Regions from separate parts of the Ensifer sp. LC384 genome, predicted to be linked through region 2. Evidence: riboswitches for the same ligand, from Rfam matches in the RefSeq annotation. Region 2 holds a riboswitch; the other holds the start of a gene.
What was found. A riboswitch is a leader RNA that binds a small molecule or an ion and turns the genes downstream of it on or off. The one in region 2 is predicted to bind cobalamin.
Positions count from the first base shown of each region.

Region 1 (4,193 bases), on a different contig from region 2:
CGAGGCTCGACGAGATCGCCGACTATGCCGCCTTCGTCGCCTCGGACCGAGCTGGCGCCATGACAGGGGCGATTGCCAATCTGACCTGCGGTTCGCTGGTCGACTGATGGAGACAGCCGGCGGATCTCAAAAAGTCCGCCGGCGCGCGGTCTTCAGCTGCGTGCAAAGCCCAGAATGAAGAGGGCCAGCGCACCGATCGAGGAAATCGTGCGCACATGGTTCCACCAGACCCAGTCGGTCAGGTAGCGCTGCTGCCAGATTTCGGTCGCCGCCTGCCCGGGCGTGGCCGCCGCCAGCGCATCGTTCATCGGTACGTTGAAGACGATGGTGACGATCAACACGCCGACGACGTAAACGATGCCGCCCGCTGCCAGCAGTAGGCTGCCCTCGCCTCCCCAAACAAAAGCAGCAACTGCCAGGACCAGCCCCAGAAGCGCCGTACCCATGAAGGCGCTGAGGAACAGCGGATTCTGGATCACCACGTTGATGGCGTTCATCGCCGCGATCCCCTGCTCCGCCGGAAGCCGCGACAACGCCTGCATGATGCAGACCGAGAAGATGAAGAACAGCCCGGCCATCAGGCCGGAGCCGATCGCGGCGGCAAACGCCAGAGCGGGGATCAGCGGGATCATGCGGCAATACTCCAGACACCTGTTGCAGCGGTCTCCCGGGCGTAGTCGGCGAAGTCGCGCGGTTTACGCCCAAGCACGCGCTCGACATCGGACGTCAGTTGCGAATTGCGTCCGTCGAGCACCGATGTGAAGAGATAGCGGATGAGTTCGACATAGTCATCAGGCAAACCATCGGCCCGCAACTGCGCGGTGAAGTCGGCAACCGGCACGGACTGGTAAGCGATCCGGCGGTTGGCAGCCGCGGCGATCTCGGCCACAGCCTGGGCAAAGGTCATCAGTCGCGGGCCGGTCAGTTCATAGATCTTGCCGATATGCCCGTCGTCCAGAAGTGCTGCAACCGCGACATCGGCAATGTCGTCGCTGCCGATGAAAGGCTCGGTGATCTCATCCGGCGGCAGGAAGACGGAACCGCTGCAAACGGCATCGGCCAAAAAATCCTCGCTGAAATTCTCGAAGAACCAGCTTGCCCGGATGATCGTCCAGTCGGCGCCGGAGGCCTGCAACTCGCGCTCAGCTGCTTCCGCCTCGTCCTCACCGCGCCCCGACAGAAGCACCAGCCGCTTGATGCCCGAGCGGACGGCAAGGCTCGAGAATTTGCGAATGACGTCGACGGCGCCCGGCACCGCCAGATCCGGCTGATAGCAGACGTAGATGCGCTCGACATTTTCGAGCACGGGCGCCCAGGTCGCCTCATCCGTCCAGTCGAAGGAAGGCGACGCCGAACGGGCGCCGATGCGCACGGCAACACCGCGCTCCTGAAGGCGGGCAGCGATCCGCCGCCCCGTCTTGCCCGTACCGCCCAAAACCAGTGTGAGTTTGTCAGTCATCACTTCCTCCTGAGGTTAATTCACAAATATGAGCAACTCTCACATTTGCAAATGTGATAAATCCTCGTATTTTAGGAGTCAAGTCAAAATGTGAGCATCACTCATGATTCTAGAGATAAGCCCAGCTGCGGTTCCCGCTGACGACGTGACCGCGCTGCGCCGGACGCCGAGCCAGAAACGCAGCCGCGAGCGCGTCGAGCAAATCCTTGCCTGCGCTACGGCGATCATTCAGGAGAAGGGCAGCGACGCCATGCGCATGAGCGAAGTTGCTGAAAAGGCTGGAATTTCGATCGGCTCTCTCTACCAGTACTTCCCCGACAAGGCGGCGATCGTGCGCACGCTGGCCGAGCGTTACAATGCAGTCTGCCGCGAGTGCATCGAAGCCGAGCTTGCCAAGGTGACGTCGATCGCAGAACTTCGTGACGCCTTCTCTGTGCTGTTCGACATCTATTACGATATGTTCCTGGCCGAGCCTGTGATGCGCGACATCTGGTCGGCGATGCAGGCCGACAAGGCGCTGCGCGAGATCGACCTTTCGCAAAGCCGCGCCGGCGGCCGGCTGCTTGCTGACGTCTGGGCGCGGTTTGCGCCCGACACGCCGCGTGAAACGATCGACAGCGCTGCCTTTTTGATCATGCATCTGGGCGATTGCACGATGCGGCTTGCGGTCTCCGTCGACCGGGCAGAGGGCGACCAGATCGTCGAAGCCTATAAACGCATGATCCTTCGGGATTTTGTCGCGGATGGGCCGGGCCGCGGCGCAAGTCCAATTGACATCTCCGGGGTGCGATCCTAATCATCATGGATCGATTGGTTCTCGCAACGCGAACGCGTTTCGGGAGTAAACGGGAACGTGACGGATGGACCCATGCTGGGCATTCAAATCACGGCCGACCCCGCGACTGTAGAGCGACGTGAATGCGCCGTTCCGGAGCGATCCGGAAAAAGCCACTGGAGACGAGACCGCGAGAGGGCGGCCCTTGATCTGGGAAGGCGAGGCAAATCCAGGGTGATCTCACCCGACGTCCTGAGCCAGGAAACCTGCCAGTCGATACGGGCATAGGGCCCAAACCGGGAAATATCCCGATGCCATCACGGAGGTTGTCATGGCTACATCTACAGTTTCGAGCATTCCGCTCTCCCTCAGCGATCGTCTGACCGCAGGTATCATCGCGCTCCTCATCGGCGGCTTCCTCGTCTTCGGCGCCGGCCTGGCGAACTCGGCCGTGCTGCACGATACCGCGCACGACACCCGCCACTCCTATGGCTTCCCCTGCCACTAAGCGATGTTCAGGGACGCGACATGCGTTCCGCATCGACATAGCTGCGGACAAAAACGCTTCCGGCTGCTGCATAATTCCTTCAATCGGAATCGCAGCGCCGGACGCGTTTATCTGCGTCTGATGCAGATTGAAGGTCTGCCGGGCAGAGCCGTTCGCATATTTGCCAAGGGGACACGGCGCTGCCTGCCAAGTGCATGGCGCGCCGCTATCGAGGGATATCGAAAATGATTGTCAGAACGCTTCTGGCCGCGATCGTGGCTGGATTGATTGCCGGTGTCTTCATGACCGGCGCCCAGGAACTGCGCGTCGTGCCGCTGATCCTGCATGCGGAAGAATTCGAAGGTGAGGCACCGGCCGCCGGTGAGCAGCCCGCCGCCGCACAGCCGGGAACGGCCGAGCCGGCAGCTGCCGGCCACGACCAGCATTCGTCGCTGAAGGCGGTTTCGCCGCTTGGTGCGCTGCTCGACGCATTGTCGCCGATCACGCCCGCCTACGCCCATGAGGGCGAACACGAGGAAGGCGGCATCATGTTCGGCATGAGCCGCTTCTCCGGCACGCTGATCGCCAATCTGGTGACCGGCTCCGGCTTCGCGCTGCTGCTCGCCGGCGTCAGCCTCGTCATCGGTTACCCGATCACGCTCAGGAACGGCGCACTCTGGGGCGCCTGCGGCTGGCTAGCCGTACACATGCTGCCGGCAATCGGCCTGCCGCCGGAACTGCCGGGCTTCCCGGCCGCCGAACTAGGAGACCGTCAGGTCTGGTGGGGTGCGACCGTGCTGCTGTCGGCAGCCGGCCTCTATCTGCTGGTGCTGCGGCAAGAGATCGTCGCCAAGATCATCGGCCTCGTGCTGGTCGCGGCACCGCATGTCTATGGCGCGCCGCAACCGTCGGACATCTCCAGCAATGTGCCGGCCGTGCTCGGCGCCGAATTCGCCGTGGCGGCCCTTGCCACCACGCTTGCCTTCTGGATCGTTCTCGGCGTCGTGTCGGGCTTCATCAACGATCGTTTCGCCAAGGCGTAACAGACAAGCCCTGCCGGCCAAAGGTTGGCAGGACCTACAGCGCCGCGCGTCTATTTAGACGCGCAAAGGTCGCTGTAACACTTTGAGTTGCGCATAATTTTGTCCTTAAATCGATTCCGATTTAAGGAATTATGCAGTAGCGTCGAGAACAGAGCCCCTGATATCATCGATGTCAGGGGCTCTGTCGTTGAACGCCTCAGCGGAGCTGCGATGCCAGCAGATGCGCTTGCAATCGCGCGCGGCGGTCGTCCGGCGCCAGCAGCACGCAACTGTCGCAGAAGCTGCCGCCTTCGGTTCGATAATAGAGACAACAGCCGCCGCGCAGGCGATAGATGCGCGACAGCGCTCGATGGGCGGCACTCTCGCCGATCTCGACCGCGATGTTCTCGTAACAGAGCTTGTCGGAAAACAGCGGCGTGCCTTCACGCT
Region 1 covers NZ_MBST01000001.1:389,940-394,132, forward strand. Annotated here, with positions in the region: gene BC363_RS01850 (SDR family oxidoreductase) at 1-107, shown strand, start outside; gene BC363_RS01855 (anthrone oxygenase family protein) at 153-632, opposite strand; gene BC363_RS01860 (NAD(P)H-binding protein) at 629-1,459, opposite strand; gene BC363_RS01865 (TetR/AcrR family transcriptional regulator) at 1,563-2,255, shown strand; cobalamin riboswitch at 2,254-2,523, shown strand; gene BC363_RS01870 (CbtB-domain containing protein) at 2,566-2,742, shown strand; gene BC363_RS01875 (CbtA family protein) at 2,967-3,764, shown strand; gene BC363_RS01880 ((2Fe-2S)-binding protein) at 3,961-4,193, opposite strand, start outside.
Region 1: it holds a riboswitch for cobalamin, as region 2 does, so the genes downstream of both, BC363_RS01870 (CbtB-domain containing protein) here and cobU (bifunctional adenosylcobinamide kinase/adenosylcobinamide-phosphate guanylyltransferase) in region 2, are expected to answer to the same signal.

Region 2 (4,193 bases):
GGCCACCAGATACCGGCCTTTAGGAGCGGCTTTGCCGGTTGTGGCTTCTCTGCGCCCGAGATCAGCGCCTCGGCATAGTCGAGGAACAACCCGGCATTGTCGGCGCCGCCCTCGGTGAAATAGGCCCAGAGGCGCTGCCGGTCGTCGGGCTCGACGGTCGAAAACGGCTCGAGGCCAGGGTCCGGCTTGTCGTCGCCGGGCAGCACCGCGATCTGGAAACGGTGGGTGACGGCGGCGGCATGCAATGCTTCCAGCACATAACGGAAATAGCTGGCGCCACCGAGCGGCCTGACCACGATGAGCTTCGCATGCCTTGCCGTGCGTTCGACATAGGTGTCGACCGACATCGGATGCATCAGGTTCATCAGGCTGGCGATGCGCAGGCCCCGATCTCCGTCGCGCCGGCCATGGGCCGCTGCGATCGACGAAAGCTCGGTGTCGGCGGCCGACAGGAAAAGGATGTCCGCCGGCGTTTGCCCCAGGTCGATCGCCTCGTTGCCGTCGGCGATCGTTCCTTTCTGGGCGAGAAGCAGATGCATTGTTCTGTCCGTTCAAGCAATTCCAGGAAACGTGTGAAACGCTTTCCTGGAATTGCGTTGCTTCAAAGAGTTAGGCGAGCGCGGTGATGGCGGCGCGCACCGCTGCTTCGTCCATATCGTGCAGGCCGATGACGACGAGGCGCGTGCCGCGCTTTTCGCCGGTCGCCCAGGCACGGTCGTAATACTGGTCGATACGCGCGCCAACGGCCTGGATCAGGAGCCGCATCGGCTTGCCGGGCACATCGGCAAAGCCCTTCAGGCGCAGCACGTCATGCTCGGCGATCACGCCCTTGAGGCGATCGATGAAGGCTGCCGGATCGGCGATCGCGCCGAGCTCGACGACGAAGCTGTCGAACTCATCGTGGTCATGCTCCTCGCCGGCCTCATGCTCCATCTCGTGGTGAGACTTGCGGTTGGCGATATCGCTTTCCGTGCCGACACCGAGGCCGAGCAGGATGGCAACGGCCACTTCGCCGTTCTTCGCCTCGATCATCGTTGGCTTGCGGCTGGTGCGCGAAGACACCTCGTCGCGCACGGCTTTGAGGCCGGATGCGTCGATCAGATCGGTCTTGTTGAGCACGATCAGATCGGCAGCGGTCAGCTGGTCCTCGAACAGTTCCTCGATCGGACTTTCGTGGTCGAGATTGTCGTCCTCGACGCGCAGCGCATCGACCTTGTCGTGGTCATCGGCAAAGCGCCCGGCGGCAACTGCGGCGCTGTCGACCACGGTGACGACGCCATCGACGGTCACTTCGCTGCGAATGTCCGGCCAGTTGAAGGCGGCGATCAGCGGTTGCGGCAGCGCCAGACCCGAGGTTTCGATGATGATGTGATCCGGACGCTTTTCGCGCTCGAGCAGCTTGGTCATGGTCGGGATGAAATCATCGGCAACCGTGCAGCAGATGCAGCCATTGGTGAGCTCGATGATGTCGTCCTCCGAGCAGGCCTCCGCGCCGCAGCCCTTCAGCACGTCGCCGTCAACGCCGAGATCGCCGAACTCGTTGATGATCAGCGCGATGCGCTTGCCGTCAGCGTTCTGCAGCAGGTTGCGGATCATCGTCGTCTTGCCGGCGCCAAGGAAGCCGGTGATGACGGTCGCCGGGATCTTGCCCTGGTTGGCTCTCGCAGTGGTCATGGATCAACCCTTCATTTTCAGCGGCAAACCGGCCGCGACAAAGTAAACTTCCGCAGATTTCTCCGCAACGATCTGGTGAAGCCGGCCGGCATGGTCGCGGAAGTCGCGGGCCATGCGGTTCTCGGGCACGATGCCGAGGCCGACTTCGTTGGAAACAAGGATCAGGCGCGCCCGCGCCTCAGGCAGAAAGGCGGCCAGGGCGGCGAACTCCGCCGCCATGTCGCGTCCTTCCATCATCAGGTTGGTAACCCACAGCGTCAGGCAGTCGACGAGAACCACGCGGTTTCCGTCATCGATGCGTGTCAGCAGCGAAACGAGATCGAGCGGCTCCTCATGCGTCGTCCAGCCATCGCCGCGCCTTGCCCGGTGATGGTCGATGCGCTCGCGCATCTCGTCGTCCCAGGCACGGCCGGTCGCGACATAGTGCATGTTTAGCCCCGAGGCTTCGACGAGCCTTTCGGAAAAGCTGGATTTGCCGGAACGGGCGCCGCCGAGGACGAGAACCGGCCCGGCACTGGAATTGCTCATGTGCGTTGCGGCCTCATGTGCTTGGTAGCGAATTCGTGCGGCAACAGGATTTCACCGCGCCTAAGGCGCGTTCGGGAAACGATCTATGAGCCAAGACAACCTCCGTGATGGCGTGGGAAGCGGGCTTCCCTTCGGGCGGAATGCCCCTGTCGGACGGCAGGTCTCCTGGCTCACGGCGTCACGGGTCCACTGCATCGTGCCCCGTTATGACGCGAACACCGATGCCTGGGCCCGAACGGCCCGCCTCACCTTCCCGGCGCTTTCCGGTGCCACAGCGAACCTTTGCGCGTCGTCTCCGACGCGCGGCGCTGTGGGCGGTTTCGTGAAAGGCGGACGATTCGTAGAAGAAGAGGCGTCCAACCCGGCTGATCACGAAGCCACGCCAGTGGCTTTTCCGACTGATTTCCAAACCACCTGCGATTGCCCCATGCAATCGAACGGAAGCCGGCCTTCAGCCCGATGGCGAACCCTGACCGTTCTACAGTCGCGGGGTCGGCTGCGATAAGGATGCCCGATTTGGGTCCATCCGTCACATTCCCAATTATTCCCCCGCATCGCCACGATCCGGGGAAACCATCCAACATCCGATGATTAGGAAGCGGGCGCACCAAAGTCAATCGACGCGTGCGACACGCCACCCATCGAGATGCGGCACGCGACAATTCGCCAGCATTCAGTCGCACATGCCACCAATCAAGGCCGGGGCGCAAAGACACCCTGGCTCCGAATGCGGTCGCGAAAGTTGTGCGGGCGCGGAGAGGTTTCCCGCGATACGAACTCGATCTCAGGAAACGGAGGATATTCCGCAGCAAATGAAGTATATTTTAGCAATACAAGATATTTCGACAAAGTAATCGACAAAGCGACTTCGTTTATCCGGAAGGCAAATGGAACGCAGGCTTGCTGCCGTGATGATTGCCGACGTTTCCGGCTATGGGCTACTCAGCCAAGCCGACGAGGAGGGCACTTGCGCGCGCTTTCAGGCCGATCTGCACGAACTGTTCGAACAAAGGATTGCCGCGCATCGCGGGCGGTTGATCAAGACCATGGGCGACGGCTTGCTGGTCGAGTTCCACAGTGTCGTCGAGGCGGTCCGCTGTGCGGTGGAGGTGCAGCGGGCGAAGTCCGAGAGCCGCGGCGTCGATGAGCGCCGGCTGGAATTCCGTATCGGCATCAATCTCGGCGACGTTATCGTTGAGGGCGACGACATCCAAGGCGATGGCGTCATCATCGCCGAGCGGCTGCAGAGCCTGGCCGAACCCGGCGGAATAGTCATCTCCGGCACCGCTTACGACCAAGTTGAGAAGCACCTGGACGTCGGCTTCGTCTTTCTCGGCGAACAGCGCCTGAAGCATATCGAAAAGCCGGTGCGGACCTACCGCCTCTGGCTGGGCGAAGCTCGCCCCAGCGGTGCAACCGTCACGGGACGCCGCATAAGACGCTGGGCAACGCTCGTAACGCTTGCTGTGGTGCTCGGCGTCGCTGGCGGTGTGGCTTGGTGGCGGTCGTGGGAGCCGGCCATGGAAGCAGCCTCGAGCCAACGCTCGGACCTGAGCCCGCCGGATAAGCCGTCGATCGCAGTGCTCCCGTTTGCTAATGTGAGCGATGATCCCAAGCAGGAATATTTCGCCGACGGCATGACCGACGGCCTCGTTACCGAGCTGGCCCAGGTGTCCGGTTTGTTTGTCATCGCGCGCAACTCGACCTTCACCTACAAGGGTAAGGCGGTGACGCCCAGGCAGGTGTCCGAGGAACTCGGTGTCAGATATGTCCTCGAAGGCAGTGTGCAGCGCGCCGGAGAACAACTCCGCATCAATGCCCAGCTCATCGACTCACTCAGCGGAGGACACGTTTGGGCCGGAAAGTTCGACGGTTCACTCGCCGATGTCTTTGCGCTGCAAGACGAAGTGACGCGCGGGATTGCGGATGCTCTTGCACTTCGGCTGAATCCCGACGAGCAGATGGCCTTTGGGCGCAAGGAAACGACGGTC
Region 2 covers NZ_MBST01000011.1:34,193-38,385, forward strand. Annotated here, with positions in the region: gene cobN (cobaltochelatase subunit CobN) at 1-539, opposite strand, end outside; gene cobW (cobalamin biosynthesis protein CobW) at 610-1,674, opposite strand; gene cobU (bifunctional adenosylcobinamide kinase/adenosylcobinamide-phosphate guanylyltransferase) at 1,678-2,202, opposite strand; cobalamin riboswitch at 2,340-2,795, opposite strand; gene BC363_RS11360 (adenylate/guanylate cyclase domain-containing protein) at 3,090-4,193, shown strand, end outside.